3 regions of the Arthrobacter sp. B0316-5-4 genome follow, and region 3 is predicted to be linked to each of the others. Evidence: riboswitches for the same ligand, from Rfam matches in the RefSeq annotation. Region 3 holds a riboswitch; each other region holds the start of a gene.

Region 1 (10,451 bases), 350 kb from region 3:
CATGATGGCGGCGTTGTTGATCAGAATGTCCAAGGAACCGTGCCCGGCCAAGTATCGCTGCGCGAAGGCCTTGACGCTGGCCTGGTCGGCCAAGTCCATTTCTTCGACTGTGACCACATCGGCGAGCCCGGCCGCGGCAAGCACTTCCTTGGCATGCTCCAAGCGCCTTGCGGGGACGGTCACGGCGGCGCCGGCTGAGGCCAGCGCCCGCACGGTCTCCAGGCCCAGCCCCGAATATCCGCCAGTAACGATGGCCGACTTTCCGGAGAGGTCGATCCCGTCAATGACTTCCCGGGCGGTGCCCAAAACCGGAACCAATAGGGTGTTGCAGGGTTTCTGCCAGTTCTTCGCTCATGGTTGAGCTTTGCAGATAAAAGCCGGAACGGGCAACGCTCAGTAGACGGGCTTTTGGGGTTCCACGTCACGCATCCAGGCGAGGATGCCGCCGTCGAGATGGCTGACGCGCGTGTAGCCGGCCTTCTGCGCCGCATCCAGGACCGCAGCCGAGCGGGTGCCGGCCTTGCAGTGGAACACAATGTCCTTATCCTGTGGCAGGTGGGCCCACGCCTCTCCGGCCAGGATCCGGCCTTGCGGGATGAGGACGGAACCATCAATATTCACGATGCTGTACTCGCCCGATTCACGGACATCCACCAGTTCAAAGTCCCGCTCCCCCGACGCCCGCTCGGCCAGCATCCCTGCGAGCTCGGTGGCAGTGACCGTGTGGTCCTGGTCGGTGGCGGAGATGGGAGTGACGCCGCAGAAGGCCTCGTAGTCGGTCAGTTCGGTGATTGGTTCGGCTTCCGGATCCTTGGACACCTTGATTTCCCGCCAACTGCCGCCCAAGGCGTCAAAGAGTGCCACGCGTCCCAGCAAGGAACGTCCGACGCCGGTAATAAGCTTCACGGCTTCGGTCACCATGAGCGATCCAACAGCCGCGCACAACATGCCGAACACGCCGCCCTCACCACAGGAAGGGACGGAACCGGCCGGAGGCGCTTCGGGATAGAGGTCCCTGTACGTGGGTCCGTGTTCGGCCCAGAAGACACTGACTTGCCCATCGAAGCGGAAGATGGAGCCCCACACATAGGGTTTGCCGAGGATGGCGGCGGCGTCGTTCACGAGGTACCGCGTGGCAAAGTTGTCGGCACCGTCCAGGATGAGGTCATACTGCGCAAACAAATCCAAGGCGTTGGAGGAGTCCAGGCGGAGGTTATGCAGGACCACGTCCACCAAGGGGTTGAGCTCGGCGATGGCGTTGCGGGCGGACTCGATCTTGGGCGTACCCACGTCCTTAACACCGTGGATGACCTGGCGTTGCAGGTTGCTGAGGTCCACGGTGTCGTCGTCCACGATGCCCAGGGTTCCCACTCCCGCAGCAGCCAGGTACAGCAAGGCCGGGGAGCCAAGCCCGCCGGCGCCTATGACCAGGACTTTCGCATTCTTAAGCCTGCGTTGGCCCACAGCGCCGATTTCCGGAATGATGAGGTGCCGGGAGTACCGCTCCACCTCGGCCGGAGTAAGTTCGGCGGCAGGTTCCACAAGGGGTGGAAGGACGGTGGGCGCAGCGGTGCGGACAGCAGCAATTGAGGCCATACCCCAATGTATGCCTGCAGATACCGCCCGGTCATATTACCCACCGGTAGAGTGGTCATAACTGCAAAGGAAAGGCGGCAGACTGTGGCTGACGGCACACGGGCAAACGATGGAGCACCCGCGAAGCAGGAACGGACCGGTTCGCCTCGTTCGCCAAGGTTGCCGCGGGACGAGCGTCGCGCGCAGTTGCTTAACGCAGCGTTGGAAGTCTTCGTCGCCAACGGGTTCCACGGCGCAGCCATGGACGAAATCGCAGAGACGGCACACGTGAGTAAGCCGGTGCTCTACCAGCACTTCCCGTCGAAACGCGAGCTTTACATGGCGCTCCTGGATAGCCATCTCGCAACGTTGACCGACCTGATGCTGAGCGCACTGAACTCCACCACGGACAACAAAGAGCGCGTCAAGGCAGTGATGCGGGCCTACTACCGGTTCATTGCCGACGACGACCAAGCCCACCGCCTGGTGTTCGAGTCGGACCTGATCAACGATCCCGACGTCAGTTCCCGTCTGGAAACATTCAACAAAACGTTCGCGGACGCCGTAGCCCACGTCATCGCCGAGGACACCAAGCTACCGCCGCTGGAAGCGCAGCTCCTGGGCCGGGGCCTGGCAGGAATGGCGCAGGTCAGCGCCCGGTATTGGCTTGAGACGGACGGAAACCTGGACCTCGATGTGGCCAGTGATCTGATCTATCGTTTAGCTTGGCGCGGAATCAGTCGATTCCCCAAAGAGTCCTAAGCTACAAATAGAGGACTGACTTAACACTTGATTGGCTTGGAGGCCTTGCTGTGGAAGTAAAGATCGGCATTCAGAACGTTGGCCGCGAAATTGTGCTCGAATCCGCTTTGGATGCCGACGCCGTTGCCAAGATCGTGGCGGAGGCCGTGTCCAAGGGCTCGGAATTGCGCCTCACGGATGAGAAGGGCCGCCAGGTCATCGTTCCTGGCAGCGTTTTGGGCTATGTGGAGATCGGCGCCGAGGAAGTCCGCCGCGTGGGCTTCGGCGCCCTCTAACAGTCCCCAAACACCCCGTCGTCCGCTAAGGAGTCTTCATGCTTTCACTCGTCGTGGTGGTTCTTGCAGCCATTGCCACAGGCTTTATTGTCTGGGCCAACGACAAGCGGCACGGCAGATACGGCGTCGCCCTTCCGGTGGGCGTCTCAACGGCTGTTGCGGCGCTGAGTTGGATTGCCTTTATCAGCGCCGGCCTGGGCTACCAGCCGGGGGTCACGTGGATTCCGTGGGTTCTCCCCATCGTCATTGGAACCGCAGCAGCTGCGGCCGTAGTGGTCTACCTGGGCCGCACGCGGACCAAGCACGATACCGAGGCCCTCACCAAGGCCCTCCGGCTCTAACGGCACCTGACAACAATGGCCATCACCCGCGGGTGATGGCCATTGGTGGTTAACGCGCTCCCAGTACCCCTAAAGGAACTCGGCCCGTCCCTCCATGGCGGAGGACGCCAGAGCGTGTTCCCGCCGGGGAATCCGGCCCGCCTGCTTGGCCAAACGGCCGGCTATGACGGCGTGTTTGAAGGCTTCTCCCATTTGCACCGGGTTCTGCGCGCGCGTCACCGCAGTGGCGAGGAGGACGGCGTCGCAGCCAAGTTCCATCGCCAGCGCCGCATCGGAAGCGGTTCCGATCCCGGCGTCGAGAACCACGGGCACCGACGCCCGTGACACGATCAGCTCAATGTTGTGCGGGTTCAGGATGCCCAGGCCCGTGCCAATGGGTGAGCCAAGGGGCATCACCGCGGTGGCGCCCAGGTTTTCCAGCCGCAGGGCAAGGACGGGGTCGTCATTGGTGTAAGCGAAGACCTTGAATCCGCGGTTCACCAGCTGCTCTGTGGCTTCCACGAGTTCCACGGCATCGGGCAGGAGTGTGTGCTCGTCCGCGATGACTTCCAGCTTCACCCAATCGGTCTCCAGCGCCTCACGGGCAAGTTCGGCGGTCATCACAGCGTCCTTCGCTGTGAAGCAGCCCGCCGTGTTGGGCAACACCCGGATTTTGTGGTCCACCAGGAGCTGGAAGAGTGACCCTGTTTCGGCCGGGGAATAGCGCCGCATGGCAACAGTGGTCAGCTCCGTACCCGAGGCCAGGAGCGCAGCACCCAAACCGTCCAGGCTCGGAGCACCCCCGGTTCCCATGATCAGTCGCGAACCAAAGTCGACGCCGTCGATCACCAAGGCGTCGGTGCTGGGGGCAGTGCTTGTTGTGGTCATTGTTCAGCCTCCCTGGACTGCGGTAACGAGTTCGAGTTCATCGCCGTCGGCGAGCGCTGTTGCCGCCCACTGGCTGCGTGGCACCACCTCGGAATTGCGCGCGACGGCGACACCCAGCTTGCCGCCGTCGGCCGCCTGTCCGCGGTGGTCCAGGACGCGGCCTGTGATGGCGGTGACGAGCGTGCTGACAGAGGCGTCATCGGCCACTGCATGGTCGGATCCATTGAGTTTGATGTTCATGCGGTTTCCTTGCTGCGGACGTGTGCTGGGATGAAGTTCCGTGGATCGGGGGCGCTAGCCTTAAAGCGGTCTGGGCGGAAAGGGGCCCACCGTGGATCGGCCGACCCGTTGATCAGTTCCCCGACAATCCTTGCGGCTACCGGTGTCAGCAGGACTCCGTGACGGAAGAACCCGGTGGCAACCACCAACCCCTCGATGTCGCCCTTGGTTCCGGCGACGCGGCCAAGCAACGGCGCGTTGTCCGGCGTCCCTGGCCTGGCCCGGGCAGTTGCCTCGAGGAGTTCCAGTTCCGCGACCGCGGGGACCATGACCTGGGCGTCGCGCAGGAGCTGGTACACGCCACCGGCCGAGACGGCATTGGACGCTGTGGACAGTCCGTCCTCACGCTGGGTAGCGCCGATCACCACCGTCCCGTCGTCGCGGGGGACGACGTACACCGGAACACCCCGCACTATCCCCCGCACGGTGGAGGTGACCAGTGGTTGCAGGCTTTCCGGAACCCGAAGCCTGAGGATGTCGCCATACACCGGCCGCAGGGGAAGCGTGAGTCCTTCAGGCAGGCCCTTCAAGCCGGCGGCGCCGACCCCGTTGGCGACCACGGTCTCGGCGGCCACCACGCTGACGCCCGAATCGAGTTCGACTCCTGCAACCCGCCCCTCGTCCCACAGCACGCGCTTCGCCAGGGCTTCCAGGGCGAACCCATTGTTCGCCCCCGTGACCCAGGTGGGATCGTCCGGCGAATGCGCGGCCAGCCCGGCCAGGAGGCAGTCCGCGAGCCTGCGCGGGTCCACCTGGTGGTCGGCGGGGATGTCGAAGGCGCAGGAAATTTGTGGACTGAGCAGGGGTTCACGCTCCCTCGCGTCCCGAAGGGCAAGGGGTTCCACGCCCAGGCCGGCAGCCTTCTGTACCGCACGGAGGTCTGCGAGCGCCCGTCGGTCGGCGGCGTCGGCACCCACGGCGAGGGTCGGCGTCGTGCGATATCCGGCGGCGTCCCCGCCTCCGGTGAGTGTGGCGACAAAAGGCGGCCACAGCCGCGAGGATTCGACCATGAGTTCCAGGAGATCTTCTTCCTGGTAGTGCAGTTCACTGACGGGTGCCAACATCCCGGCAGCTGCGAAGGTTGCGCCGCTGGCGGGGTGGGGGTCGATGAGGACGACTGAGCGGCCCAGCCTGCGCGCCTGGTGGGCGATGCCCAATCCGATGATGCCGCCGCCGATGATGGCCACATCTGCATGAATGGCGTCTGCCATGTGTTCCCTTCCCTACGCCGGTATTAGCCGGATCAGGTCAAGCGGTCGGCTCTGAAGCCCTCTCAGCCGGACGGTCACAAAGTCGAACGTCGCGGCTCCCGCAGTACGTGCCCAGTTTAGAGGAACTACTCTGGTTCCCATGACCCAGCCTGTATCCCTCGCCTCAGCCCGACTCTATTTGTGCACCGATGCCCGGAAGCGGCAGGGCGACTTCGAAGACTTCGTAGATGCCGCCTTCGAGGGTGGGGTGGACATTATCCAGCTCCGGGACAAGTCGATCGAGGCAGCCGAAGAACTGGAGCTGTTGGCCATCCTGCGCAGTGTGGCCGAGCGGCATGGACGGCTGTGGGCTGTCAACGATCGGGCCGATATTGCCAGTGTTTCCGGGGCTCCTGTGTTCCACGTGGGCCAGAAGGACCTGCCCTTGACTATTGCCCGGACCTTCCTCCCCTCCCCTGCCGCGATCGGACTTTCCACGCACACTCCGGAGCAGGTCAATGCTGCCCTCGCCGCTTCGACGGGCGACGGTGGCCTGGACTACTTCTGTGTTGGTCCGGTCTGGGCGACACCCACCAAACCGGGGCGCGAAGCAGTAGGGCCGGACCTGGTCACATATGCCGCAGAAGCGATGAAGCGTGCCGACGAAGCGACAGCTGGTGCGGTGCAGCTGCCTTGGTTCGCGATCGGGGGCATTGACCTGAGCAACGTGGAACAGGTCCTTGCTGCGGGAGCCAGCAGGATCGTCGTCGTCCGCGCCATCACGGAAGCTGGAGACCCGACGGCTGCGGCCAAGTCGCTGCTGCAGGCATTGGACTCCATCTAGGGAATCGTCCACCTTGCGGCCTTGACATGGTGTGATCCCCGAAATGCGGGATAACCTGATTTTCGTGTCACATCATCGGATTGCACCCAACGTCGACGACTCGTCGGACCAGCTCGCAGCGGCCCTCGCAGCACTGCGGACGGAGCTGGAACTCCCAGGCGCCTACCCCGCGGGCGCAGTGGAGGAAGCCCAAAGAGCGGTGGCAGACCGGAAGCTGCCGGAACGCGACCTTCGGGATATTCCGTTTGTCACCATCGATCCCGCGACGTCGACAGACCTGGACCAGGCGCTGTTCATAGAGCGCGCCGGCCACGGTTACAAGGTCCTCTATGCGATCGCCGATGTCCCTTCCTTCGTGGCTCCCGGGGGCGCCCTCGACGCGGAGACACGCCAGCGCGGACAGACCTTCTACGCCCCGGATGGTCGGATTCCCTTGCACCCGGAAGTCATCAGCGAACATGCGGGAAGCCTGCTGGCAGAGCAGGACTGTGGCGCCTTCGTCTGGGATTTCGTCCTGGACGCGAAGGCCGAAGCGGTGACGGTGACAGTAGGCCGCGCCACCGTGCGCAGCCGGGCCAAGCTAAGTTACAAGGGCGTCCAGGAGCAGATCGACGACGGGACGGCACCGCCCGTACTGCAACTCCTCAAGGAAGTGGGGTTGAAGCGGGTTGAACTCGAACGCCTCCGCGGCGGCGCGAGCCTGAACATGCCCGAACAGGAGATCGTCCAAGCGACCGACGGCGGCGGCTACAGGATCGTTGCTGCCCCGTCGTTGCCGGTGGAGGACTGGAACGCCCAGATTTCACTGATGACCGGGATGGCGGCGGCCCAGCTGATGCTGGACGGAAAAGTTGGCATCCTGCGCACCATGCCCGCACCGGATGAACGCTCACTGCAGCACTTCAAGAGGCAGACCACCGCCCTCGGCAAACCATGGGACGGCCGGATTACCTACGGAGAATACCTGCGGACCCTGGACGCATCGGATCCGAAGCAACTCGCCATCCTGCACTCAGCCGGGACCCTGTTCAGGGGTGCCGGCTACACACCGTTCGATGGCGAGGTGCCGGCCGACGTCATCCAGGCAGCCATCGGCGCTCCGTATGCGCACACCACGGCGCCTTTGCGCCGCCTGATCGACCGGTTCGTACTGGTGATCTGCGAGGCGCTGAGCAACGGCCACGACATCCCTGCCTGGGCCCGGGAGGCCTTGCCATCCCTGCCCGAGATCATGGCGTCGTCCGACCAGTTGGCTGGCCGCCTCGAACGTGCCGCCGTGGACACGGTGGAGGCGGCGCTGGTCGCCAACCACATCGGCCAGGAGTTCGATGCCGTCGTCATTTCCGGCTCAAAGCCAAACGGATCAGGAAACGGAAATGGCAAGGCCAACGGCAACGGGAACGGCGGCCCTTACGGAATCGTCCAAATAGCGGAACCCGCAGTGACCGCCCGTTGCGACGGCGAACTGGAGTCCGGGACCGAAGTCCGCGTCCGGCTCGTCAAGGCTGACATCGCAAGCCGGGAGATTCGGTTTGAACTGCTGCCGTAGCGCCGTTCCACCCAGGATCCGGGCTTTCCGGCTCCCAGAGGATAGACTGGGCGTGTAGTAATGGATGCCCGGTCGTTGATTCAGTTAATTTTTGAACTCAACAAGCCCGCCCCTACGCGATCTTGAGATGTACCAACTGGTCACCAGTGCCAGTACTTAGATAGCCCGCGATCGGCTTCCACTGGACTTGCTTGCGCGCCCGTTCGTGCTCCGGTACGGCTCCACCGCCCCGTTGAGCATGCAGCGCCATTGCCCAAATGAATAAGGAAACTCCCTGTGAGTGAATTGCATACCCACGAAGTCCTGACGGACTCCACCGGAACTGAAACCATCGAACCCGAGGAAACGATCGTCTCGGACGAGACGCCCCACGAGATCGAAGAAAAGTCGTTCGCGGACTACAACGTCCGTGCCGACATCGTTGAGTCCTTGGCCGACGCCGGAATCACCCACCCGTTCCCCATCCAGGCCATGACCCTCCCGGTCGCCTTGAGCGGCCACGACATCATTGGCCAGGCCAAGACGGGTACCGGCAAGACCCTCGGATTCGGCATTCCTGCGCTTCAGCGGGTCTCTGGCCGCGACGACGCCGGCTATGAGAAGCTCGCCGTCCCCGGCGCACCGCAGGCCCTGGTCATCGTCCCCACCCGCGAACTTGCCGTGCAGGTCGCCAACGACCTCCAGACGGCATCGCGCAAGCGCAACGCGCGCATCGCCACCATCTACGGCGGCCGGGCGTACGAACCCCAAATCGATGCGCTGCAGAAGGGCGTCGAGATCGTAGTGGGCACCCCTGGCCGACTCATCGACCTCTACAAGCAGAAGCACCTGAGCCTGAAGAACGTCAAGATGGTCATTCTTGACGAGGCCGACGAAATGCTGGACCTTGGCTTCCTTCCGGACGTTGAGACCCTGATCGCCGGCACCCCCGCCGTACGCCAGACGCTGCTCTTCTCCGCGACCATGCCCGGTCCCGTGATCGCAATGGCGCGCCGCTACATGACGCAGCCCACCCACATCCGTGCAGCAGACCCGAACGATGAGGGCCTGACCAAGCGGGACATCCGCCAGCTCATCTACCGTGCGCACAGCATGGACAAGACTGAAGTTGTTGCCCGCATCCTGCAGGCCCGCGGACGTGGCCGGACCATCATCTTCACCAAGACCAAGCGCACCGCCGCTAAGGTCGCCGAGGAACTCGTGGACCGCGGGTTCGCGGCTGCAGCCATTCACGGCGACCTCGGCCAGGGCGCCCGCGAACAGGCCCTCCGCGCCTTCCGCAACAACAAGGTGGACGTTTTGGTTGCCACCGACGTCGCCGCCCGTGGCATTGACGTTGATGACGTCACGCACGTGATCAACTACCAGTGCGTGGAAGACGAAAAAATCTACCTGCACCGTGTTGGCCGTACTGGCCGCGCCGGCAACAAGGGCACCGCAGTCACGTTCGTTGACTGGGATGACATGCCGCGCTGGGGACTCATCAACAAGGCCCTGGGACTCAGCGTTCCTGAGCCCGTTGAAACGTACTCCTCCTCGCCGCACCTCTACACCGACCTCGACATTCCCGAGGGCACCAAGGGACGCCTGCCCCGGAACAAGCGCACCCTGGCAGGTGTGGACGCCGAGGTCCTGGAGGACCTGGGTGAGACCGGCAAGAGGAACTCCCGCTCTGGTGGTTCGGACCGCAATGGCTCCCGTGACGGCGGACGTAGCCGCGACAGTGGCCGTGACGGTGGCCGCGGACGCGACGGCGACCGTGATGGCGGCCGTGGCCGTTCAGGCAAGACCGACTCCGGCGAATCCAACGGCGAGGCCGGACGCAACCGTACGCGCCGTCGTCGTACTTCCGAAGGCGAAGCAGCCCCGGCTGCCGTTGCGTCGGAAACGGGCCCGGCAACGGACAACTCCGAGAAGCCTGCACGCACACGCCGCACCCGGACCCGTCGCCGCAACGGCGAAGTGGTCTCCAATGAAACCGCAGCTGCCCAGTCCGGCAGCACCGAGGCCTAAATCCCTCAATGACTGAAACTGTTTGGGCGCCGGACGGCGGCAACCTGGTGGTGCACGCGGATAACGCGGACTTCCTTCCAACGCTGCCGGACGGCGCCTTCACACTCATTTACGTGGACCCTCCGTTCAACACGGGTCGGGTCCAACGACGCCAGGAAACCCGGATGGTCCGCAACTCGGACGGCGACGGCGACCGCGTGGGCTTCAAGGGCCGCTCCTACGACACCATCAAGGGCGCCCTGCACAGCTACGACGACGCCTTCAGCGACTACTGGTCCTTCCTGGAGCCCAAGCTTGTGGAAGCCTGGCGCCTGCTGGCAGACGACGGCACCCTGTACCTGCACCTGGACTACCGCGAGGTCCACTACGCCAAGGTGATGCTCGACGCCATCTTCGGCCGGGAGTGCTTCCTGAACGAAATCATCTGGGCCTACGATTACGGCGCCCGGGCCAAAAACCGCTGGCCCACCAAGCACGACAACATCTTGGTGTACGTGAAGAACCCCACCAAATACCACTTCGACAACGCTGAAGTGGACCGTGAGCCCTACATGGCCCCGGGCCTGGTGACCCCCGCCAAACGCGAACTGGGGAAGTTGCCCACCGATGTCTGGTGGCACACCATCGTTTCGCCGACCGGCCGGGAAAAGACCGGCTACCCCACGCAGAAACCCGAAGGCCTGGTCCGCCGTATCGTCTCCGCATCAAGCCGCGAGGGCGACTGGTGCCTGGACTTCTTTGCCGGATCCGGGACCC
Region 2 (10,451 bases), on a different contig from region 3:
GCGCGTGCTTCCTAGTAGCCGGACGTCCCGGCGAACACGTGGAGGAACGCGAAGAAGATGGTGGCGGCGACGGCCACATACAGCAGCGCCACGATGATCCAGCCGGAATCACCCAGCAGTTTGGCCAGTGCCGGCGGTGCTTTGATGACCCCGGTGGAGATGTTCCGGATCGTCACCCAGACGAACAAGGGAATCATAACGGCCCAGACCACCATGCAGAACGGGCACAGGACGTTGATGACGTAGAGGGCCTGCGACCACAGCCACACGACGAACGCGAAACCCAGGGTCACCCCGGCCTGCAGGCCCAACCAGTACCAGCGGGAGAACTTTGCACCGGCCAGGAGCCCCATGGCGGTGGTGATAATGACGGCGAACGCGACAATCCCGATGAACATGTTGGGGAAGCCAAACACCGAACTCTGGGGAGTTTCCATGACCTTGCCGCAGGAAATCCAAGGATTTACATCGCAGACGGTGACATGGTTGGGGTCCTTCAGAACTTCAAGCTTTTCCAGGACCAACGCCCCGGAGGCCAACCAGCCAATAACGCCGGTGATCAGCAGGAGCCACGCAAAGGGCTTGTCCCGCACGGTCCTGGGCAGTGCGGCGCGCATGGTGGACTGTTCTTCCACCGGGGTGGAGGCGTTCTTGGCCAGGTTTTCCCTGGCGGTGCTCGGCATCGCGGATCTGATCCTTTTCGATATGTTGCCCGGCGGGCCGGGAAGGGCTCTTGGGAGGATTGTAGCGCCGCAGGCTGGGCAAGGCGCCCAGCCTGTTGCGGGAGTTCGGCGACACAGCCGCTTACCCCGCGAAGGTGCGGGGGTGTGAGAGAATGAACATGGCCGGTTTCCGATCCACATTCGGAGTCCGGTCCGGTGACTTGTTCCCAAGACCGCCAGTATGAGCTGGGCATGCCCCGGATCCCATGATCCTCGGTAGGCCCGCCATGACAATGGACGGCACCTGGTTGTGGCAGCAGAACAACGGGTTTCAGGACAGGGCCGCCGGCTTTCCAGGGCTGCCGCACCCCAATGATGGTGCGAACCGGAAGGCAAACTACCGACTTCTGTCAACGCCCGCGGGTTTTGACAATATTTGCCCCACTGGGCGCCGGATGTGGCGGTGTCGCTGGGGCAGGAGTGTTGCCACATATGGATAAAGACCAGGTTGTAGCCGTTAATGACGAGGCAGCTCCCGCGGAAACAGCGGAAGCGCCGAAGAAGACCACCCGGACCCGCCGCAAGGCCGCGCCCAAGGAAACTCCTGCGGTTGAATCGACCAGCAGCGAAGTGCCCGTCTCTGTTGAAGGGACCGAAACCCCGGAAGCGGCCGCCGCGCCGGTGCGCAGGACCCGGTCCCGCAAGAAGGTTGAACCCGCCGAGCCGCTGCCGGGCTTGGGCGAGGAAACCGCTGGCGCCCCCGAGGCCGCAGCAGGTGAGAGCCAGCCAGAAGCTGCCGCCGAACCCGCGCCGGAAAAGCCGGTCCGCCGTCGTCGTACGGCAAAGCCGAAGGCAGAAGCAGTAGAGGCGCCTGCCGCTGAAGAAACCACGACGCCGGATGCCGGCTCCCAGCCCGGGGAACCTGTCGCTGAGATCACCGCTGCCACCCCGGCTGAGGAGGCTCCGGTTCCTGCTGTGGAGGAGGCCCCCGCTGAGGAGGAAACCCCGGCGGCGTCCACGTCCCTGTTCCTTGAACCCGTTTCCATCACGTCCATGATTTTCCAGGCCCCGGACCTCACCACCGTCCCGCGCGTTGCGGCCGTGGAAGAGAAGGCCGAGGAATCCGAAGAAGAAGCTGAGACCACCGCGGACGCCGAGCTCGATGACGCCGGCAGCCACCGTCGTCGCCGGAGCCGTGGCCGCCGCGGCAGGCGTGGAACCGAACGCGAAGAGAACGAAACCGAGGATTCCAGCGAGTCCGAGGACGAAGAAGCCCCCGCAGCGGAGGCCCTCGAAGAAGGCGTCACGTCGCGTCGTCGCCGTCGCCGTCGCCGCGGTGACCAGGATCTCGAACTGACCGGCGGTACGGATGACGACCCGCCCAACACGGTGACACGCGTCCGCGCACCCCGGCCCATTACGGAAACCGCTCCATCGAACCGCGTCACCAGCGTCAAGGGCTCCACGCGGCTTGAAGCCAAGAAGCAGCGCCGCAGGGAATCCCGCGAAACCGGCCGCCGCCGCCAGGTCATCACTGAAGCCGAGTTCCTTGCGCGCCGCGAGTCGGTAGACCGCCAAATGATCGTCCGCCAGCGCGACGACAGAATCCAGATCGGCGTCCTTGAAGACGGCGTCCTGGCCGAGCATTTCGTGTCCAAGACACAGCAGGATTCCCTGATCGGCAACGTGTACCTGGGCAAGGTCCAGAACGTGCTGCCCTCCATGGAAGCCGCGTTCGTGGACATTGGCCGTGGCCGGAACGCCGTGCTGTACGCCGGTGAAGTCAACTGGGATGCTGTCAACCTTGAAGGCCAGCCGCGCCGGATCGAGAACGCCCTGAAGTCCGGCGACTCCGTCCTGGTACAGGTCACCAAGGATCCCGTGGGTCACAAGGGTGCCCGCCTGACCAGCCAGATTTCGCTGCCGGGCCGCTACCTTGTGTACGTGCCGGGCGGCTCCATGACCGGCATCTCCCGGAAGTTGCCCGACGTCGAACGCAACCGCCTCAAGCGCATCCTCAAGGACCGCCTGCCGGAAAACGCCGGTGTCATTGTCCGCACCGCGGCCGAGGGCGCCTCGGAAGAAGAGCTGACGCACGACATCAACCGCCTGCGCGCGCAGTGGGAGGGCATTGAGGGGCAGGCCTCCTCAACCAAGGTGCTGGCGCCGGAACTGCTGTACGGCGAACCTGACCTGACCATCAAGGTAGTGCGCGACGTCTTCAACGAAGACTTCTCCAAGCTGATCGTCTCGGGCGACGACGCATGGGACACCATTGAGGCTTACGTAACCTACGTAGCCCCCGACCTGGTGGGACGCCTCGAAAAGTGGACCAAGGACCAGGACATTTTCGCTGCCTGGCGCATCGACGAGCAGATCCACAAGGCCCTGGAACGCAAGGTCTTCCTGCCCTCCGGTGGTTCATTGGTCATTGACCGCACCGAAGCCATGACCGTGGTGGACGTCAACACCGGTAAGTTCACCGGCAGCGGCGGAAACCTTGAAGAGACCGTCACCAAGAACAACCTCGAAGCTGCCGAGGAAGTAGTTCGCCAGCTGCGCCTGCGCGATATCGGCGGCATCATTGTCATCGACTTCATCGACATGGTCCTGGAATCCAACCGTGATCTTGTCCTGCGCCGCATGGTTGAATGCCTTGGCCGCGACCGCACTAAGCACCAGGTCGCCGAGGTCACGTCCCTGGGCTTGGTCCAGATGACGCGTAAGCGCATGGGCACCGGCCTCCTCGAGGTCTTTGGCGAACAGTGCGAGCACTGCGCAGGACGTGGCGTCGTGACCCACGACGAGCCGGTGGAGCACCGCCGCGCCAACGTGGTGGCCGCCGAGCACCACCGCCCGCACACGGAGACGCAGCAGCAGCAGCAACCGGCCGCCCGAACGGAACGAAAGCGTCGCCGTGGCAAGGGTGGGGGACAGGCTGTTCCTGAAGCCCCCGCACCGGTTCAGGTTGCACCATCCGTACCCGCCGCCACGTCGACGCACACCGAACCGCAGGACCCTGCGCGCCAGGCAAAGGCCGAGGCCACCAGGGCTGCGTTGGCAACGATCGCGGCCGCAGCACACGCCGCCCACCTGCACGACGACGAGCTTCACCGTGCAGAGGAACTGGCCCGCTCAACGCATCAGTCGGCCGCCGCCGAACCCGCCGTTCACAGCGACGACGAAGAATCAGCGGCCCACGACGCGGCGGTTCGGGAAGCACGCTCCACCCCGGTCCTGCGTTTCGGTGGCGAAGAAGTCGCCTTGCCGTTCGTTGAGCACCAGGAAGAACCCCAGGCTGCCAAGCCGGCCATGAGCTTGGATCTGCTGGCCGAGGCGTTCTCCCATCTCGGAGCGGCGCCGGAGCAGGAGGCGGCAGTAACGGCTGTCCGCGAACCTGCTGCTGCCCCGAAGGCGGCAGCGCCGGAACAGGCCGTCGAACAGGATCCGGAAGCCGCTTCGGCGACTCGGAGCCGTCGAGTCCGCCGTAACCGCAGCGCCAGCAGGGCCCAGGGTGCAGCTAACCAAACAAGCGTTGAGCACCACGAAGTGACTGCTTCGACGCCCCAGGGTTCGGCACACGAGGCGAAAGCCCCTGCTGAACCAGCCAAAAAGGCGCCCGCAGACGAGCCCATCATCCTGGGAGTCGGCGTACCGGCTTCCGAGCTCTGACCGGTTCATAAAGCTGTACAAGACCCCGTAGCAACTGCCCCGGCAGTCGCTACGGGGTCTTTGCATGTCCAGGAGGTCCCAGGCCGCTCCTCGGGACGCCAGACCTTAGGCGGGTCATATCCGGGCCTCAGCGCAGTGCGGTTCCCGGGCGGGGCTGCTTCCCGGCTAGGCTGGGGGACTGACACGGGGTGCCGGGCGTTGGGCCGGGCTGAGATCCAAACCCGTTGAACCTGTCCGGTTAGCACCGGCGAAGGGATGTCCACATGACTGCACCGTATTCCCCTGTCTACCCGCTGGTGGCTTCCGGCAGGCAAACCCCGCGGGTGTTGAGCATTGCCGGCTCGGACCCCTCCGGTGGTGCCGGGATCCAGGCGGACTTGAAGAGCATCGCGGCCCACGGTGGTTACGGCATGGCTGCCATCACCGCCCTCACCGCCCAGAACACCGTTGGGGTCAGCGCCGTCCACGTGCCCCCCGTTGAATTCCTGCGCCAACAGCTGGACGCCATCAGCAACGACATCGAGATCGACGCCGTCAAAATCGGCATGCTCGGTGACGCGGCCGTCATCGACGAAGTCCGCAGCTGGCTCGAAAAGGTACGTCCCGCCGTCGTGGTCCTGGACCCGGTGATGGTGGCAACCAGTGGCGACAGGCTCCTGCGGGAGTCGGCTGAGAAGGCGTTGCGTTCGCTCCTGCCGTTGGCAGACCTCCTGACGCCCAACCTGCCCGAGCTTGCAGTGCTGTTGGGCGAGCCCGAGGCGCCGGATTGGGCTTCGGCGCTGGACCAGGGTAAGCGGTTGGCCGCTGAGTACGGGAACACGGTCCTGGTGAAGGGCGGCCATTTGGCAGGGTCCGGATGTCCCGACGCTTTGGTGAACACGAGCGGGTTATTGCGGCAGGACGTGGTGGAGATAGCAGGGCCCCGCATCGATACCCGAAACAGCCACGGCACAGGGTGTTCGCTGTCCTCGGCCCTGGCAACGGTGCAGGTCATGACGGGGGACTGGGAAGCTTCGCTGCGGGAAGTGAAGCCCTGGTTGCTTGAGGCTTTGAGGCGTTCCGGGACGTTGGACGTTGGCCACGGAAGCGGGCCGGTCCATCACTTCCACCACCAGCAGGTCCTGAGGCCCGGCGACTTCGCCGCAACTTTGTGGGAGCAGGCCCGCGCGGAACTTGACGCGATCCATGGGCTTGGCTTCATCGATGGCCTTCAAACGGGCAGCCTGTCGGAAGCCGCTTTCGGCTATTACCTGGCACAGGACGCGATCTACCTCAATGGTTACTCCCGGGTCCTGGCCCGTGCCAGCGCCCTTGCTCCTACCGAGGACGAACAGTTGTTTTGGGCCAAGGGGTCCCGGCAATGCCTGGAAGTCGAGTCGGAATTGCACAGGAACTGGCTAAGCACCCGCGACGTGTCCGCGACGACTGGACCCGTGACCAAGTCCTACGTGGACCACTTGCTGGCCTGTTCGGCATCGGGCAGCTACGCGGTGGTCCTCGCGGCGATCCTGCCTTGCTACTGGTTGTACGCGGAAGTGGGCCAGCAGCTCCATGGCTCCTACGTGGAGGCAGGGTCCCCCGCGGACCACGCCTACGCGGACTGGTTGAAGACCTATGCCGACGAAGACTTTGCTGAGGCAACCCGGACTGCGATCAAGCTCACGGACGCGGCGGCCCTCGCGGCATCACCGACAGAGCGCGTGGCCATGGTGGAGGCCTTCGCCCAGTCCTGCCGCTATGAAACCGCCTTCTTCGACGCGCCGCGGCTGTTCTCGTGATCTTTCCGGCGCGGCATCCTGGCGCGGAATTTTGGAGGTTTACCGCGCGTCGGAGGGCAAATCACGTTAATCGCGCCCAAACCCTGTAGGCTGTATGGGCACGGTGCCGGGAGAGTCCGTTACAACTGGTGACGCGAGTCACGTGGTAGCCTCCGGACCCGGCCTCATTTGCAGCTGAAGGTCAAACTAGCGTAATCTTGATCTTCGGTGCTTACGCCAACACTTGGGTTATGCCCCTTGGAATTGTTCATGGGATGACTCGCGGACTTCGATCAGAAGTCCACGGCGTTGAGGCACAGCGCGAACCAAGCCTGATTCCGGTCCAGGTTCCGCACGCAAATTTAGTTATAAACGTCGAGAGAAGTGAGTACCCAAGTGGTGTACGCGATTGTCCGCGCAGGCGGCCGCCAAGAAAAAGTTTCCGTTGGAGACTACGTAACGCTTAACCGCGTCCCCGGTGGAGCCGGTAGCACGCTTGAGCTGCCCGCCTTGCTCCTGGTTGACGGCGAGAAGGTCACCTCCGCAGCTGCGGAACTGGCCAACGTCAAGGTTACGGCTGAGATCCTGGAAGACCTCCGTGGTCCGAAGATCGTCATCCAGAAGTTCAAGAACAAGACCGGCTACCGGAAGCGTCAGGGTCACCGTCAGGAACTGACCAAGATCAAGATCACCAGCATCGCGTAACTTTCGTTACACGCTGTTCAGGTTTTTCAGTTTCCCCAGAAATTTAGAGGCAGGCATTTCACATGGCACACAAAAAAGGCGCGAGTTCCACTCGCAACGGTCGTGACTCCAACGCTCAGTACCTGGGCGTCAAGCGCTTCGGTGGTCAGGTAGTTTCCGCAGGCGAGATCATCGTTCGCCAGCGCGGAACCCACTTCCACCCGGGTGCAGGCGTCGGCCGCGGTGGCGACGACACCCTGTTCGCTCTCCAGGCCGGTGCGGTTGAGTTTGGTACTCGCCGCGGCCGTCGCGTAGTGAACATCGTTGCTGCTGCAGCTGCAGAGTAACAACTAGTTCTGAACCGGTGGAGCGGGCCAAACGGCCCGCTCCACCGTTCTTTTAACCGCATTACAATCGACTGGGGCGCTGGGCGCACTGGTTTTGCAACAACGCTGTACAACAGCAACTGAGGAGATCCACGTGGCGAGCTTTGTAGACCGGGTAGTCCTGCACGTATCCGGCGGAACCGGCGGCCACGGCTGTGTCTCTGTTAAGCGGGAGAAGTTCAAGCCGCTCGGCGGTCCCGACGGCGGCAACGGTGGCAATGGTGGCGACGTCATCCTTCGGGTGTCCGCCCAAACCACCACCCTGCTCGACTACCACCACGCTCCCCACCGCCACGCCACCAATGGTGGTCCGGGCATGGGTGACTGGCGCGGTGGCAAGAACGGCGAAACCCTGATCCTTCCGGTACCCGATGGCACCGTGGTCAAGAACAAGGACGGCGAAGTCCTGGCTGACCTGGTGGGCGAAGGTACCGAGTACATCGCTGCCGCTGGCGGCCAAGGTGGCCTCGGCAACGCCTCACTGTCGTCACAGAAGCGCCGGGCCCCCGGCTTCGCCCTCCTGGGCATCGAAGGCGAATCCAGCGATATTGTCCTGGAACTGAAGTCCATTGCCGACATCGCCCTGGTTGGCTTCCCTTCGGCAGGCAAGTCCAGCCTCATCGCAGCCATGTCCGCTGCCCGGCCCAAGATCGCCGACTACCCCTTCACTACCCTCATCCCCAACCTTGGCGTGGTCCAGGCCGGCGAGGTCCGCTTCACCATTGCCGATGTTCCCGGCCTGATCGAGGGAGCAAGCGACGGCAAGGGCCTCGGGCACAACTTCCTCCGCCACGTCGAGCGCTGCGCCGCGCTGGTGCATGTCCTTGACTGTGGAACCCTGGAATCCGATCGGGACCCTTTGTCGGACCTGGCGATCATTGAGGCCGAACTCGATAAGTACGCCGTCGACATGAGCTATGCCGGTGTAGACGGCGAGGTGGTTCCGTTGAACGAGCGCCCCAAGCTGGTTGTCCTTAACAAGGTGGACCTTCCGGACGGCAAGGACATGGCCGAGTTCGTTCGCCCGGACCTGGAAGCCCGCGGATACCGCGTCTTCGAAGTATCGGCAACGAGCCATGAAGGCTTGCGCCAACTGGGCTTCGCCATGGCGGAGATCGTCAAGGCCGCGCGGGACGCGGTTGCCACTGCGCCCCCCAAGGTGGCCCCGCCAGTCCTGCGCCCGCGCGCTGTCAACGAGTCCGGCTTCAAGATCCGCCGTGAAGAAAAGAACCTGGAACCGCTGTTCCGCGTCCTTGGCGAGAAGCCCGTGCGCTGGGTCAAGCAGACAGACTTCACCAACGAGGAAGCCATTGGCTACCTTGCAGACCGCCTGGCGAAGCTCGGCGTCGAAACCGAGCTGTTCAAGGTTGGCGCCAAGCCGGGCGACACCGTAGTCATCGGTGAAGAGGACGGCGTTGTCTTCGACTGGGAGCCGACCATGATGGCCGGCGCCGAACTCCTGGCAACTCCGCGCGGTACCGACATCCGCGTTGCCGACATCGGGGACCGGCCCACGCGTTCACAGAAGCGTGACGAACAGATCGAGCGCCGCGAAGCCAAGGCTGCGGCGCGTGCCGAGCTCGAAGCGGAGCGCAAGGCAGGCATCTGGACCGAATCCGTCAGCGGTCGGCGTGCCCAGGCCGTCAAGGAAAGCAACCTGGACGCCGGTGATGACGACTAGGACCGTCGACGCACCGAATTCCGCCGAGGGACTCGAACGCCAGGCCCTGGCTACCGCCAAGCGGATTGTCGTTAAAGTGGGATCCTCGTCATTGACGAGCATCAAGGGCGGTATTTCCGAGAAGTCCCTCGCAGGGCTTGTCGACGCCCTGGCCCAGCAGCGCAATGCGGGTACCGAAATCATCCTGGTCTCCTCTGGTGCCATCGCCGCTGGCCTGGCTCCGTTGGGTCTTGCCAAACGCCCGAAGGACCTTGCCACGCAGCAGGCAGCAGCCAGCGTCGGGCAAGGACTCCTGATGGCCCGCTACACGCAGGCTTTCAGCGCGCATGGGATCACTGTCAGCCAGGTCCTGTTGACGGCCGATGACCTCATGCGCCGCACGCAGCACACCAATGCCTTCCGTGCTTTGGATCGGCTGCTGAACCTCGGCGTGGTACCGGTCGTCAACGAAAACGACACCGTTGCTACCCATGAAATCCGCTTCGGCGACAACGACCGGCTGGCTGCCTTGGTGGCACACCTGGTTCGCGCCGACGCGCTCGTGCTGCTGTCCGACGTCGACGCCCTCTACGACGGTCCGCCCTCCCAGGGTGCGCAGCGGATTCCGTTGGTCCGCGGTCCCCAGGACCTTGAAGACGTCACCATCGGCAAGGCCGGCAAAGCCGGGGTGGGAACCGGCGGAATGATGACCAAGGTGGAGGCTGCCTCCATCGCCGCCGGCTCCGGAATTCATGCGCTGGTGACCTCTACCGCCAACGCCGCAGCCGCCTTGGCCGGCGAGGACGTGGGGACGTGGTTCGCGGTGAACGGAAACCGCAAGCCCGTTCGCCTGTTGTGGCTGGCTCACCTTGCGACCGTTCACGGCCGCTTGATGCTCGACGACGGCGCAGTGAAAGCCGTGCGCGACCGGCACAGGTCACTGCTGCCCGCGGGCATATCGGATATCAGTGGCGACTTCGAAGCCGGCGATCCCGTCGAGATGGTTGGGCATGACGGAACCGTGGTGGCCCGCGGCCTGGTGAACTACTCCTCGGAGGAACTGCCACGGATGCTGGGACGCACCACGCAGGAGCTCGGCCAAGCCATGGGCCGCGGTTATGACCGCGAAGTTGTTCATGTTGACGATCTGGTGCTCCTGCGGGCGCCGCGCTCATCTAAACTTGGAGCATGACTGAAGCGCTGACCCCCGACGCCCCTGTGATCTCCGACGTTTCCGGTGCTGCCGGCCAGACGCCGGAGAACCCTGTGGCAGGCGGCGCCCCATTGTCCGCCGAGGATGTCCAGGCCGCAGTTCACGCAATTGCTGACCGGTCCCGTAAGGCTGCCCGCCGCATGGGCCAGGCGAACCGCGCCTGGAAGGACCGCGCCTTGCGCGCCATCGGCGCAGCCCTGGTGGAAAACCGGAAGCATGTGCTGGAAGCCAACGCCAAAGATGTGGCCGTAGGTCGGGCCAACGGTACCTCCGCGGCGCTTTTGGACAGGCTGACCCTCACGCCCGCCCGTATTGACGGCCTGGTGGCGGCCTTGGAGAACCTTGCCGGGCTACCCGATCCTGTGGGCAACGTGGTCCGTGGGCAAACCCTTCCCAACGGGCTGCGGTTGCGTCAGG
Region 3 (10,451 bases):
GGATCTCGAACCACGCCCGCGTCCCTGCAAGGCGCAGGGCCGCGATAATGCCGATCTCATCGATTTCCTGCGAGGATGCGTGGCCCACGGCGCTTGCCACGGCCCATTCCCGGACCAGGGGTTCAAGCCGTTCGCGGTCCTCGGGCTTGAGTAGTTTGCTGTCGCGGACGTCGGCCAGCAAGCCGTGGTCAGCGAGGCTCACCACGGCGATTCCCACGCTCACGGGACCAGCCAGTGCCCCGCGGCCTACCTCGTCCACGCCCGCCAGTAAGCTCACCCCAGGGGCAAGGAACGTGCGCTCATGGTCAAGGGTGGGGAAACCCACGGCTTTCTTTGCCTTGGGGGCGGTTTGCTTCTTGCCCTTGGCCTTCGCTGGGGGCCTTCCCGTGGTGCCGGCTGCCGTGGTTGTCATTACTTGGTCGCAGTTGCCTTGGGGACGTCACGGAAGACGTCTGAGTGGTTGTCGAGTATTGTCCATCGGCTGACAGGCCACGCGATGACGGTCGCCTTGCCTTCGATATCGTCGATATTGATGAAGCCGCCATTGACTTCCTGGTGGGCCCGGGAATCTGCCGAGTGGTTGCGGTTGTCGCCCATGACCCAGACTTTGCCTTCCGGAACAACGATGTCGAATGCGCTCGGCTGGGGAATTTCTGCCGGATTGATGTACGTCTCGTTCAGCGGCACCCCGTTGACGCTGACGCGTCCCTGGGCGTCGCAACAGGAGACATGGTCACCCGGAAGACCGATGACACGCTTGACGAGGTGCTGATCGGTGTTGTCGGCCATCAGCCCCACGAATTCGAGGCTGTCACTGAACCAGTCCATGGGCCCGGCGGCCTTTTGCGGCACGGGTTCGAGCCAGGCCTGGGTGTCCTTGAACACCACCACGTCACCACGGGACAGGTCGAAGGGGCCCGGAACCAGGAGATTAATAAAGATCCGGTCGTTGACGTCCAAGGTGCTTTCCATGGACTCCGAGGGGATATAGAAGGCCCTGAACAGGAAAGTCTTGAGCAGGAAGGACAGCACCAGTGCGATCGCCACAACCGTAGCGATCTCTTTCACCCAAACGAGGACGGGATTCCGGTGAGTCTTCCCGGCCGAGTGCGCGGGGCCATCCGTGTCATTGGACGTCTGGTCAGGGGCACCATTGTGCTCGTCGGACGCTTCAGCGTCGTCCGGGCGCGATGGCGCCACTCCGGCGGTACTTGCCGTTCCGTCCGAGAGCCGCGCGTCGTCGTCGTACCGCTCGGGATTCTCAGGAGCTTTGTCCGGCATCTACTGTCCGTTCTTCAAGGGTGTTTCGGCCTGCGTGGAGCGAGGCATCTCTGCAAATCTATCAAGTGGCCAGACGATCTGGACCGGTCGGCCGATAACCCGGTCCACGGGCACCATGCCGCCCCCCGGTGCCCCCAGCAATCCGCGGGAGTCCGCTGAACGGGAACGGTGGTCACCCATCAACCACAAACGACCCTCAGGCACCACGACGTCGAACTTCTGCTTGCTGGGTTCATCCCCGGGGTACACATAGGGTTCATCAATAGGCTGACCGTTGACTGTGAGCCGTCCATCGGCCGAGCAACACCGGACGTGGTCGCCGGCGATCCCTATGACCCGCTTGACGTACGTGGTGTCGCTTCCCGTGAGTCCGAACCACTGGCTTGCGGCGGAGACTGCGTCGACCAGCGGTCCCTTGCCGCTGCTGAGCGGGGCGAAAGAACCGCGTCCGTCGAAGACAACCACATCGCCGCGGCGGATTGGTTCCGCTGCGTAGGCCGTTCGGGAGACCAGGATGCGGTCTCCGGTGCCCAGGAGGGGTTCCATGGACTCGGAGGGAATGTAGTAGACATCCAGCCACAATGAGCGCACCAGGCCACTGATTGCCACGGCAAGCACCAGTGCGAGCAAAACAAAACGCCAGCCCTGTTTCCGGGGCTGGCGTCCTGATGTTTCCATGATTCGTATCCCTGTTGCGTTGCGGATTGCTCCGGAACTACCGGGCACGAATCCTGGACCCGTTACGTAAGTCGGAGGACTTACTTGGCGAAGTCGCGCTTTTCCTTGATCTTCGCAGCCTTACCGCGCAGTGCGCGCATGTAGTAAAGCTTGGCGCGGCGGACGTCACCCTTGGTGACGACCTCGATCTTGTCGATGATCGGGGAGTGTACCGGGAAGGTACGCTCTACGCCGACACCGAAGGAAACCTTGCGCACGGTGAAGGTTTCGCGAACGCCGTCACCCTGGCGGCCCAGGACGAAGCCCTGGAATACCTGGACACGGGAGTTCTTGCCTTCGATGATGTTGACGTGAACCTTGAGGGTGTCGCCCGCGCGGAACTCAGGAACATCGTTACGCAGCGAGGCTGCATCTACGCTATCGAGGATATGCATTAATCCACTCCTGGTGAACGCCACAGGTCATTCACTTTGGGTTACGGCGGACAAGCCCGGGGCACATCAGGCCGCCGGAAATTTCCGCCGAAGTTTTCTTAGTGTCCGGTTCCGCCACTGATTGGCGTCACCGGGTTGTCCGACTGTTGGCTGAACTCCCCCTGTGGCAGGTGTCAGCCCAGCAGACACAAGGGTTAATTCTGCCATACGGCAGAGCCTGGGGCCAACTGCCGGGACCCGTGAAAGTCCGACGGCGGCTGCGCGCCCTTAGTTTGCGGCGTCGCCACCGGGCCGCGGACGCAAGCGCCCGTCAACCACCGCGTACCCGAGGTCCGCCAGGGCGTTGCGATCCGCGCGGCTCAAGCCACCGGCGTCGAACCCTTCCAGAAGGTCAGGCCGGCGCTCGGCCGTCCGGCGGAACTGTTCGTGGCGGCGCCACTGGGCGATTTTGCCATGGTTACCGCTGAGCAGGATGGCGGGAACTTCGTGGTCGCGCCACGCGGAGGGCTTCGTGTACACCGGGTACTCCAGCAAACCGTCGGAGTGGGACTCCTCAACCAAGGACTCCGGATTGCCGACGACCCCGGGAAGGAGGCGTCCAATGGCTTCCACCATGGCCAGCACGGCTACTTCGCCGCCGTTGAGGACGTAGTCGCCAAGGCTGACCGGACGAACCGTGAAGTGGTCTTGCGCCCAGTCGATGACCCGCTCATCAATGCCCTCGTAGCGTCCGCAGGCAAAGACAAGGTGCTCTTCCTCGGCAAGTTCGTAGGCCAGGGCCTGGTTGAACCTCTCCCCCGCCGGCGAAGGGACGATCAAAACGGGCTTGGAGCCTTCACGGGTCCCGGAAACAGATTCGAGGGCCTGCGCCCACGGCTCGGGCTTCATGACCATTCCGGCCCCGCCGCCATAAGGGGTGTCATCCACGGTGCGGTGCCTGTCCGTGGTGAAGGAGCGGAGATCGTGGACGTTGAGTTCGAGCAAACCGTCCTGGCGTGCCTTGCCTATGAGTGAGAGCTCAAGCGGGGCAAGGTACTCGGGAAAAATGCTGACGACATCAATCCTCATTCAGGCATCATCTCCGGCGCCGTCCTTGGGCTCCTCCGCGGTGGACTCGTTGATCTCAAAAAGGCCAGCAGGAGGGGTGACCAGGATGTACCCGTCTTCGACGTTGACTTCAGGCACGATCTCATCGACGAACGGGATGAGGATTTCCTTGCCCTCCGGCGTCTTGACCGTCAGGAGGTCCTGGACCGGGAGCGTGGTGAGTGCAGCGACTGTGCCCACAACCTGCGAACCAACGCGGGCCTCAAGCCCCACGAGCTCGTGCTCATACCAGCCTTCGTCGTCGTCCTCGTCGTCGAGTTCCTCGGTTTCGATGAAGAGCTTGGCGCCGCGGATGACTTCGGCGGCGTTGCGATCAGCTATTTCCTCAAAGCCCAGCAGGAGGATGTCCTTGTTCCACCGTGCGCTACGGATGGTCAGCGGGCCGGCAGAGGCCGGCTCAACGACAAACTCGGTTCCGGCGACGAAGCGCTCCGACGGGGCGTCGGTGAGCACCTGCACCGTGACCTCGCCGCGGATGCCGTGGGGTTTGCCGATCCGGGCCACCTGGAGCTGCATGGGTTCCTCTGAATTCTTGTTATGCCCGCGCCGCCAGGCGGCCACGGAGATGAATGTTGGATAAAGCAATCCGGCCCCTCCACCATATTCGGTGAAGGGGCCGGACCTAAGAAAAGTATTGCTGAGCGCGTTACCGGCGACGGTCGGTGTCGACGACGTCGACCCTGACCTGCTCGCCACCTGCCAAAGCAGCAACCACAGTGCGCAGTGCGCGTGCGGTGCGTCCTTGGCGGCCGATCACCCGTCCGAGGTCCTCCTGGTGAACACGCACCTCAAGGGATTCCCCGCGGCGATTGTTCTTGGCACTGACCTTGACATCCTCAGGGCTGTCAACGATCCCACGGACCAAGTGCTCGAGCGCTTCTGCCAGCAACTTACTCAGCCTCGGTGGTCTCTGCTTCAGCGTCGGCCGGAGCGTCAGCTTCGTCCTTCTTGGCCTTCTTGGTGATGGCTTCCGGAATGATAACGGAACCCTTCTCCGGTGCTACGAAGGCTTCCTTCGGAGCTTTGGTCTTCAGGGTGCCTTCCTGGCCCGGGAGGCCCTTGAACTTCTGCCAGTCACCGGTGATCTTGAGGATCGCAGCAACCTGCTCGGTCGGCTGGGCGCCAACGGAGAGCCAGTACTGGGCGCGCTCGGAAGCGACCTCGATGTACGACGGCTCTTCTGTGGGGTGGTACTTGCCGATTTCTTCAATGGCACGGCCATCGCGCTTGGCGCGGGCATCCATGACGACGATGCGGTAGTACGGTGCGCGCATCTTACCGAAGCGCTTAAGGCGAATCTTTACGGCCACTTTTGTGGTCACTCCTGTTTCTGAAACGGGGTTGAACCCGACGTTCTGCACCCGTGGGGCGGGCCATACTAGACGGTTCGAAGGACAAGATACGAGCACGGAGAGAGGGGCCGCACCGATCGAGTACCTGTCTATTGTGCCAGATGCCCGATGCAATTACGACTTACGCCACGAGGGGTGGCGTGTTCTTGGTCACTCCGGCCCGATCGACGCCCGGAAAACCGGGGTACCCGTCAGGCAGACCAGACGTAAAGTCCGGAGCGTTCGGCTTTTTCCACATCCGTCGCGAGGGCCGCCAGTTGCTGGACGTACTGGCGCGATTGGGTGGCATCGAACGGCATGTCGTCCTGGGCGGCCCAGGCGGCCGCAACGTCATCAAGTACGTTGCCATCGCCTTCGCTCTCGTAGGTGAGCAGTTCGGCAAGCGCGCGCACCATGGCCTCGGGAACTCCGAGGAGGGCATCGCTGGTGACATCCACCAGGGCGAGTTCGTAGTCCGCTCCTGCAGCGTGGACTGCCTGGCCGGCGAGGTCGCCCAGCTGTTCGACCTCAAAGTCGGTGATGCCCTCTATCCTGACGGCGGGACCCGTGGCTTCGGCACCGCGGTCCAGGGCGGCTGCCCGTTTGAGTGCTTCGTCGTGGGTGGCTACAAAAATTTCGGCAAAGCCCATGGAAAGTACTCTCAATCCTTCGTGCTGACGGGGCGGCGGCACAGGAACCGGAAGGTTCCGTGCCGTCATTGCCCAGCCTAGTGCAGCCAAGGGCCGCGGGGACGACTCAGCGAACGGCGACGCGCAGCTTGTTCCGCCATGGGTCGTCGAACTGAAGCTCCACCCCGGTGTGGTGGTTTTGGACGCCCGCGACCTTCAGCCGATCCGCCAGCATCGCTACGTCATCAGCCGTGGGAACTTCGATCAGGACTTCCCCCAGCCCGAGCGTGTCCTTCCGGGGTCCGGCGCCGCGGCTGTTCCAAACATTCATGGCCATGTGGTGGTGGTAGCCACCGGCAGATACGAACAGGGCCTGGCCGTGCCATCCCGCGGTCCGTTCGAACCCCAGGGTTTCCACGTAGAATTTTTGCGCTGTTTCGACATCGCCCACCTGAAGGTGCACGTGGCCGATCCCGGCAGCAGCCTCGCGCTGGCCGGTCACTGCAGCTTCACTCAGATGTTGCTGCAGGAACCGCTGCGGTGGAAGTGCGACGTTGTCCATGACGACATTCTTGCCGTCCCACTGCCACAGTTCGCGGGGCTTGTCGTAATAGAGCTCAATGCCGTTGCCCTCGGGGTCGGTGAAATAGAACGCCTCGCTGACGAGGTGGTCGGCGCTTCCGGCAAAGGCGCGGGGCTCATATTCTGCCGCCGTGGCAATGGTGGCCGCCAGGGATGGCTGGTCCTCGAAAAGGATGGCGGTGTGGAAGAGGCCCGCTTCGCCGCGCCCTGGAATTTGCAGGCCGGAGGCGGGCGCCAGGTGGACAACAGGCTTTCCCGTGCGGCCCAGGTACAACCCGCCATCCTGCTCGGCCACAATATTCAGGCCCAAGGCGCGCTGGTAGTAGTCGCTCATGACCTTCATGTCGCCAACCTTGAGCATGACCGTGCCCATGGTGAGTTCGGCAGGAAGAAGATCCTGGCTGTTTGCTGTAGTCATGTGAAGCTCCTGGGTTTGAGGCTGCCGCCCTTTCGGCACCTTCTACTACTACTAAATTACTTGAAGCTTCAATTTATTCCTAGCGGATGACCTCGCCCCGCAAAACAATGTGCTGAAGTTCGGCGACGGTGTTGAGTTCGATGCGGGGATCCGCACTGCAAAGAACGACGTCGGCACTCGCCCCTTCGCTGATGGCGTCGACACCCAGCCACGCCCTGGCGCCCCACGTGGCGGCTTCCAGGACAGCGGACGGCGGCAGGCCGGCGTCGTGCAGTTCCTTCATCTCGTCCGCAATCCGGCCGTGCTTGATCACGCTGCCGGCATCGGTGCCCGCGTAGATGGTGACACCGGCTTCGAAGGCTTCCAGCACGCGGTCGTGGCGGCGTTCCCACAGCCTGGCCATATGATCCGCATAGACCGGGAACTTGGGCGCAGCCTGGGCGGAGATGTCCGGAAAGGTCGCGATGTTGACCAGCGTCGGGACAATGGGCACACCCTGCTCCACCAGCCGGGGAAGGTGCCGCGGCAAAAGACCCGTCGCGTGTTCGATGCAGTCGATGTTGGCGTCCAGCATGTCATCGATGGTGTCCTCGGCGAAGCAATGGGCCGTGACCCTGGCACCCTCATCATGCGCGGCCGAAATGGCGTCCTTGACCAGCTTGGCTGGGAAGGATGCGGTCAGGTCCCCGACGCCGCGATCGATCCAGTCGCCCACCAGTTTCACCCAGCCATCGCCGTCACGGGCTTCCTTGCGAACGGTTTCGACGAGCTGTTCGGGTTCGATTTCATGCCCCAGCCCGCGGAGGTACCGCCGGTCCCTGGCAATATGCCGGCCAGCCCTGATCAGTCGCGGCAAATCCACGCGGCCTTGGACCCAGCGCGTGTCACTGGGCGATCCGGCATCGCGGATCAACAGGGTGCCGGCCGCGAGGTCTGCCAGCGCCTGGGCAAGGGTAGCCTGGCCATCAACCGCACCGCCGGGTCCCAGGCCTATGTGGCAGTGCGCGTCGACAAAGCCCGGCAGGACCCAGCCGTCGAGCACCATATCCGGCGCCCCCACGGGTTTGATGAAGGTCAGGCGGCCGTCAACGGACCACATGCCCCGGCGCTCCTTGCCTGCCGCCACGAGCACCGTACCGCTGAATTCGATGATGTTGGCCATGGCAAAAGCCTAGCCGGGCCTTCTGACCGCAGGCCCGTAACGCACATATGACTGTGCGCCCGATGGCAGCTGTGGTAGCTTCAACTACGACCACACGGGGGCCCCTGCAGGGGCTGAGATCGGACTGACGCAGTCTGCGACCGTTGAACCTGTCCGGGTAATGCCGGCGAAGGAAGTGAGCAGTCCCTTGAGCACCACAAAAGCACAGCACAGCCCTGCCCAAAACGAATCCGTCATGGACACCGGGGCAACAGAAACCGTGACCCAGTCGCTGAAATCCCACTCGCTGGGATGGCTCGAAGATCCCAAAAACGGGATCCGCGTTCCCGTCACTGAGATCGCGCTTGAGCCCTCCCCCAACGGCCAAGCCAACCCGCCCCTGCAGGTTTATCGAACGGCCGGACCGGGCAGCGATCCGAGAGTCGGGCTGGAACCGTTCCGCGCACCCTGGATAGAAGGCCGGGGGGACACGGAGCCGTATTCGGGGCGGGAACGGAACCTGCTCGACGACGGCAAGTCCGCGGTACGGCGCGGGGCGGCATCGGCGGAGTGGAAGGGCGCACAACCGGTGCCCCGCCGCGCCGTCGAGCAGAGAACCGTCACCCAGATGCACTATGCCAAGAAAGGCATCGTGACGCAGGAGATGCAGTTCGTGGCATTGCGCGAGAACTGCGATGTTGAATTGGTCCGCAGCGAAGTAGCCGCCGGACGGGCCATCATCCCCAGCAACATCAACCACCCTGAATCCGAACCGATGATCATCGGCAAGGCGTTCCTGGTCAAGATCAACGCCAACATTGGCAACTCAGCGGTCACCAGCTCCATCACCGAGGAAGTGGACAAACTGCAGTGGGCGGCGCAATGGGGTGCTGATACCGTCATGGACCTCTCGACAGGCGATGACATCCACACCACGCGGGAATGGATCATCCGCAACTCTCCTGTTCCGATTGGCACGGTCCCCATCTACCAGGCACTCGAAAAGGTCAACGGCGAGGCCAACGAGCTCACGTGGGAGATCTTCCGCGACACCGTGATCGAGCAGTGCGAACAGGGCGTGGACTACATGACCGTCCATGCCGGGGTCCTGCTGCGCTACGTCCCGCTGACTGCCAACCGCGTCACGGGAATTGTTTCCCGGGGTGGCTCGATCATGGCTGGCTGGTGCCTGGCGCACCACCAGGAGAACTTCCTTTACACGCACTTCGACGAACTGTGCGAAATCTTCGCCAAGTACGACGTCGCCTTTTCGCTGGGCGACGGGCTGCGTCCCGGCTCCATCGCCGACGCCAATGATGCCGCACAGTTCGCAGAGCTGGACACCCTTGCCGAGCTGACCCAGCGGGCGTGGGAGTTCGACGTCCAGGTCATGGTGGAAGGCCCGGGGCACATCCCCTTCCACTTGGTCCGCGAAAACGTGGAACGCCAGCAGGAGCTGTGCAAGGGAGCCCCGTTCTACACCTTGGGCCCCCTGGTCACGGATATCGCACCCGGCTACGACCACATCACCTCCGCCATTGGCGCGACCGAAATCGCGCGCTACGGCACGGCAATGCTCTGCTACGTGACACCCAAGGAACACCTGGGCCTGCCGAATAAGGACGACGTCAAAACCGGCGTCATCACCTACAAGATCGCCGCCCACGCCGCAGACCTCGCCAAGGGGCACCCGGGAGCGAACGAGCGGGACGACGCCCTGTCCAAAGCCCGGTTCGAGTTCCGTTGGCGCGACCAGTTCGCACTCTCCCTGGACCCTGTGACAGCCGAGGCCTTCCACGACGAAACCCTTCCCGCGGAACCGGCCAAGACCGCGCACTTCTGCTCGATGTGCGGTCCCAAATTCTGCTCCATGCGGATCAGCCAGGACATCCGCGATGAATACGGTTCAGCTGAAGCGCAGGCCGCAATCGCCGGCATGTACAGCGGGATGCAGGAAAAAAGCCAAGAGTTCCTGGCCTCTGGAGGGAAGGTCTACCTGCCGGAACTCCAGGTTCCCGGCAATGCGGGCAAAAGCAGCTCAGGAAGCGTGAACTGACATGGCGCGGCCAACGTCAGCAACAAATGAGCGGATGACGTGATCGCCATCGACTGAATCCTGGGGCCGGTGCCCGCCCGCTGCTACGCGGCGGAGGGCGCCGGTTTCCTGGAGGTACCCCGCGATTTCCTCGTAGAGCGGTTCCCATCCACCGGTGAGGACCAAGGTGGGGACGCCGGGCACGATGTGAAGCGGCGCTTCCCATGGCGGTGCCTGGAGCCTAAGCCTGCGCGCGGACCTCTGGGCCTCCGGCGTTTCCAGTCCCCCGGTTTCAGCCGAAAACGCCCTGCGGAAGTATTCCCGCTGGTAATCGGCGTCATTCAGTTGTGCCCGGACGTCGAACAACGGTTCCATGAGCGCACGGTGGGAGGCCGTGGCAGGGAGCTCGGCTGTCAGCGACAAGCAGGCCGGCTCCACCAGGGACAGCGAGTGCACAAGGTCGGGGCGCTCGATCGCTGCCAACATGGCGGAAATGGCGCCTTGCTCATGCGCGACGACGTGGCCTCCAGCGGAGTCGACCAATGCATTGATCACGATGGCGACGTCTGCCGCCACATTGGATTGCACCGGTTCGTCCACGGCCGAAAAGCCGTGCCTCCTCAGAAACAAGGCGTCATACGCCAGCGCCATGCCGTGTTGCTTCGGCCATGCTGCGGCGCCGAAACTCCCCAGGCCGTGAACGAAGACTACGCGCTGCTTGTGCATTGGTTCAGCCTATTCCACGGCTCTGACATCCCAACTGACTGACAGTTGGGACGCACTATCTACTTACCGAGGAACTTGTCGAAGCCCTT

What was found. Region 3 has a riboswitch for thiamine pyrophosphate ahead of thiC (phosphomethylpyrimidine synthase ThiC). Riboswitches for the same ligand answer to the same signal wherever they lie in the genome.
Region 1: another riboswitch for thiamine pyrophosphate. It lies ahead of thiO (glycine oxidase ThiO); the one in region 3 lies ahead of thiC (phosphomethylpyrimidine synthase ThiC).
Region 2: another riboswitch for thiamine pyrophosphate. It lies ahead of thiD (bifunctional hydroxymethylpyrimidine kinase/phosphomethylpyrimidine kinase); the one in region 3 lies ahead of thiC (phosphomethylpyrimidine synthase ThiC).

What each region holds. Positions count from the first base shown of each region.
Region 1 is NZ_JBNHFN010000001.1:360,062-370,512, forward strand. Features, by position in the region: gene AC5RU9_RS01595 (SDR family NAD(P)-dependent oxidoreductase) at 1-306, opposite strand, end outside; gene moeB (molybdopterin-synthase adenylyltransferase MoeB) at 394-1,596, opposite strand; gene AC5RU9_RS01605 (TetR/AcrR family transcriptional regulator) at 1,603-2,337, shown strand; gene AC5RU9_RS01610 (DUF3107 domain-containing protein) at 2,388-2,612, shown strand; gene AC5RU9_RS01615 (hypothetical protein) at 2,651-2,953, shown strand; gene AC5RU9_RS01620 (thiazole synthase) at 3,023-3,820, opposite strand; gene thiS (sulfur carrier protein ThiS) at 3,824-4,060, opposite strand; gene thiO (glycine oxidase ThiO) at 4,057-5,310, opposite strand; TPP riboswitch at 5,303-5,422, opposite strand; gene thiE (thiamine phosphate synthase) at 5,450-6,133, shown strand; gene AC5RU9_RS01640 (RNB domain-containing ribonuclease) at 6,198-7,682, shown strand; gene AC5RU9_RS01645 (DEAD/DEAH box helicase) at 7,959-9,695, shown strand; gene AC5RU9_RS01650 (DNA-methyltransferase) at 9,704-10,451, shown strand, end outside.
Region 2 is NZ_JBNHFN010000002.1:809,946-820,396, reverse strand. Features, by position in the region: gene AC5RU9_RS08085 (vitamin K epoxide reductase family protein) at 12-683, opposite strand; gene AC5RU9_RS08080 (Rne/Rng family ribonuclease) at 1,155-4,334, shown strand; TPP riboswitch at 4,509-4,607, shown strand; gene thiD (bifunctional hydroxymethylpyrimidine kinase/phosphomethylpyrimidine kinase) at 4,598-6,112, shown strand; gene rplU (50S ribosomal protein L21) at 6,488-6,796, shown strand; gene rpmA (50S ribosomal protein L27) at 6,859-7,122, shown strand; gene obgE (GTPase ObgE) at 7,256-8,842, shown strand; gene proB (glutamate 5-kinase) at 8,832-10,013, shown strand; gene AC5RU9_RS08050 (glutamate-5-semialdehyde dehydrogenase) at 10,010-10,451, shown strand, end outside.
Region 3 is NZ_JBNHFN010000001.1:11,876-22,326, forward strand. Features, by position in the region: gene rnhB (ribonuclease HII) at 1-412, opposite strand, end outside; gene lepB (signal peptidase I) at 412-1,281, opposite strand; gene lepB (signal peptidase I) at 1,282-1,959, opposite strand; gene rplS (50S ribosomal protein L19) at 2,040-2,393, opposite strand; gene trmD (tRNA (guanosine(37)-N1)-methyltransferase TrmD) at 2,661-3,461, opposite strand; gene rimM (ribosome maturation factor RimM) at 3,462-4,016, opposite strand; gene AC5RU9_RS00095 (RNA-binding protein) at 4,147-4,389, opposite strand; gene rpsP (30S ribosomal protein S16) at 4,391-4,810, opposite strand; gene AC5RU9_RS00105 (hypothetical protein) at 5,044-5,481, opposite strand; gene AC5RU9_RS00110 (VOC family protein) at 5,588-6,460, opposite strand; gene AC5RU9_RS00115 (amidohydrolase family protein) at 6,540-7,622, opposite strand; TPP riboswitch at 7,707-7,814, shown strand; gene thiC (phosphomethylpyrimidine synthase ThiC) at 7,858-9,657, shown strand; gene AC5RU9_RS00125 (alpha/beta fold hydrolase) at 9,640-10,362, opposite strand; gene ffh (signal recognition particle protein) at 10,422-10,451, opposite strand, start outside.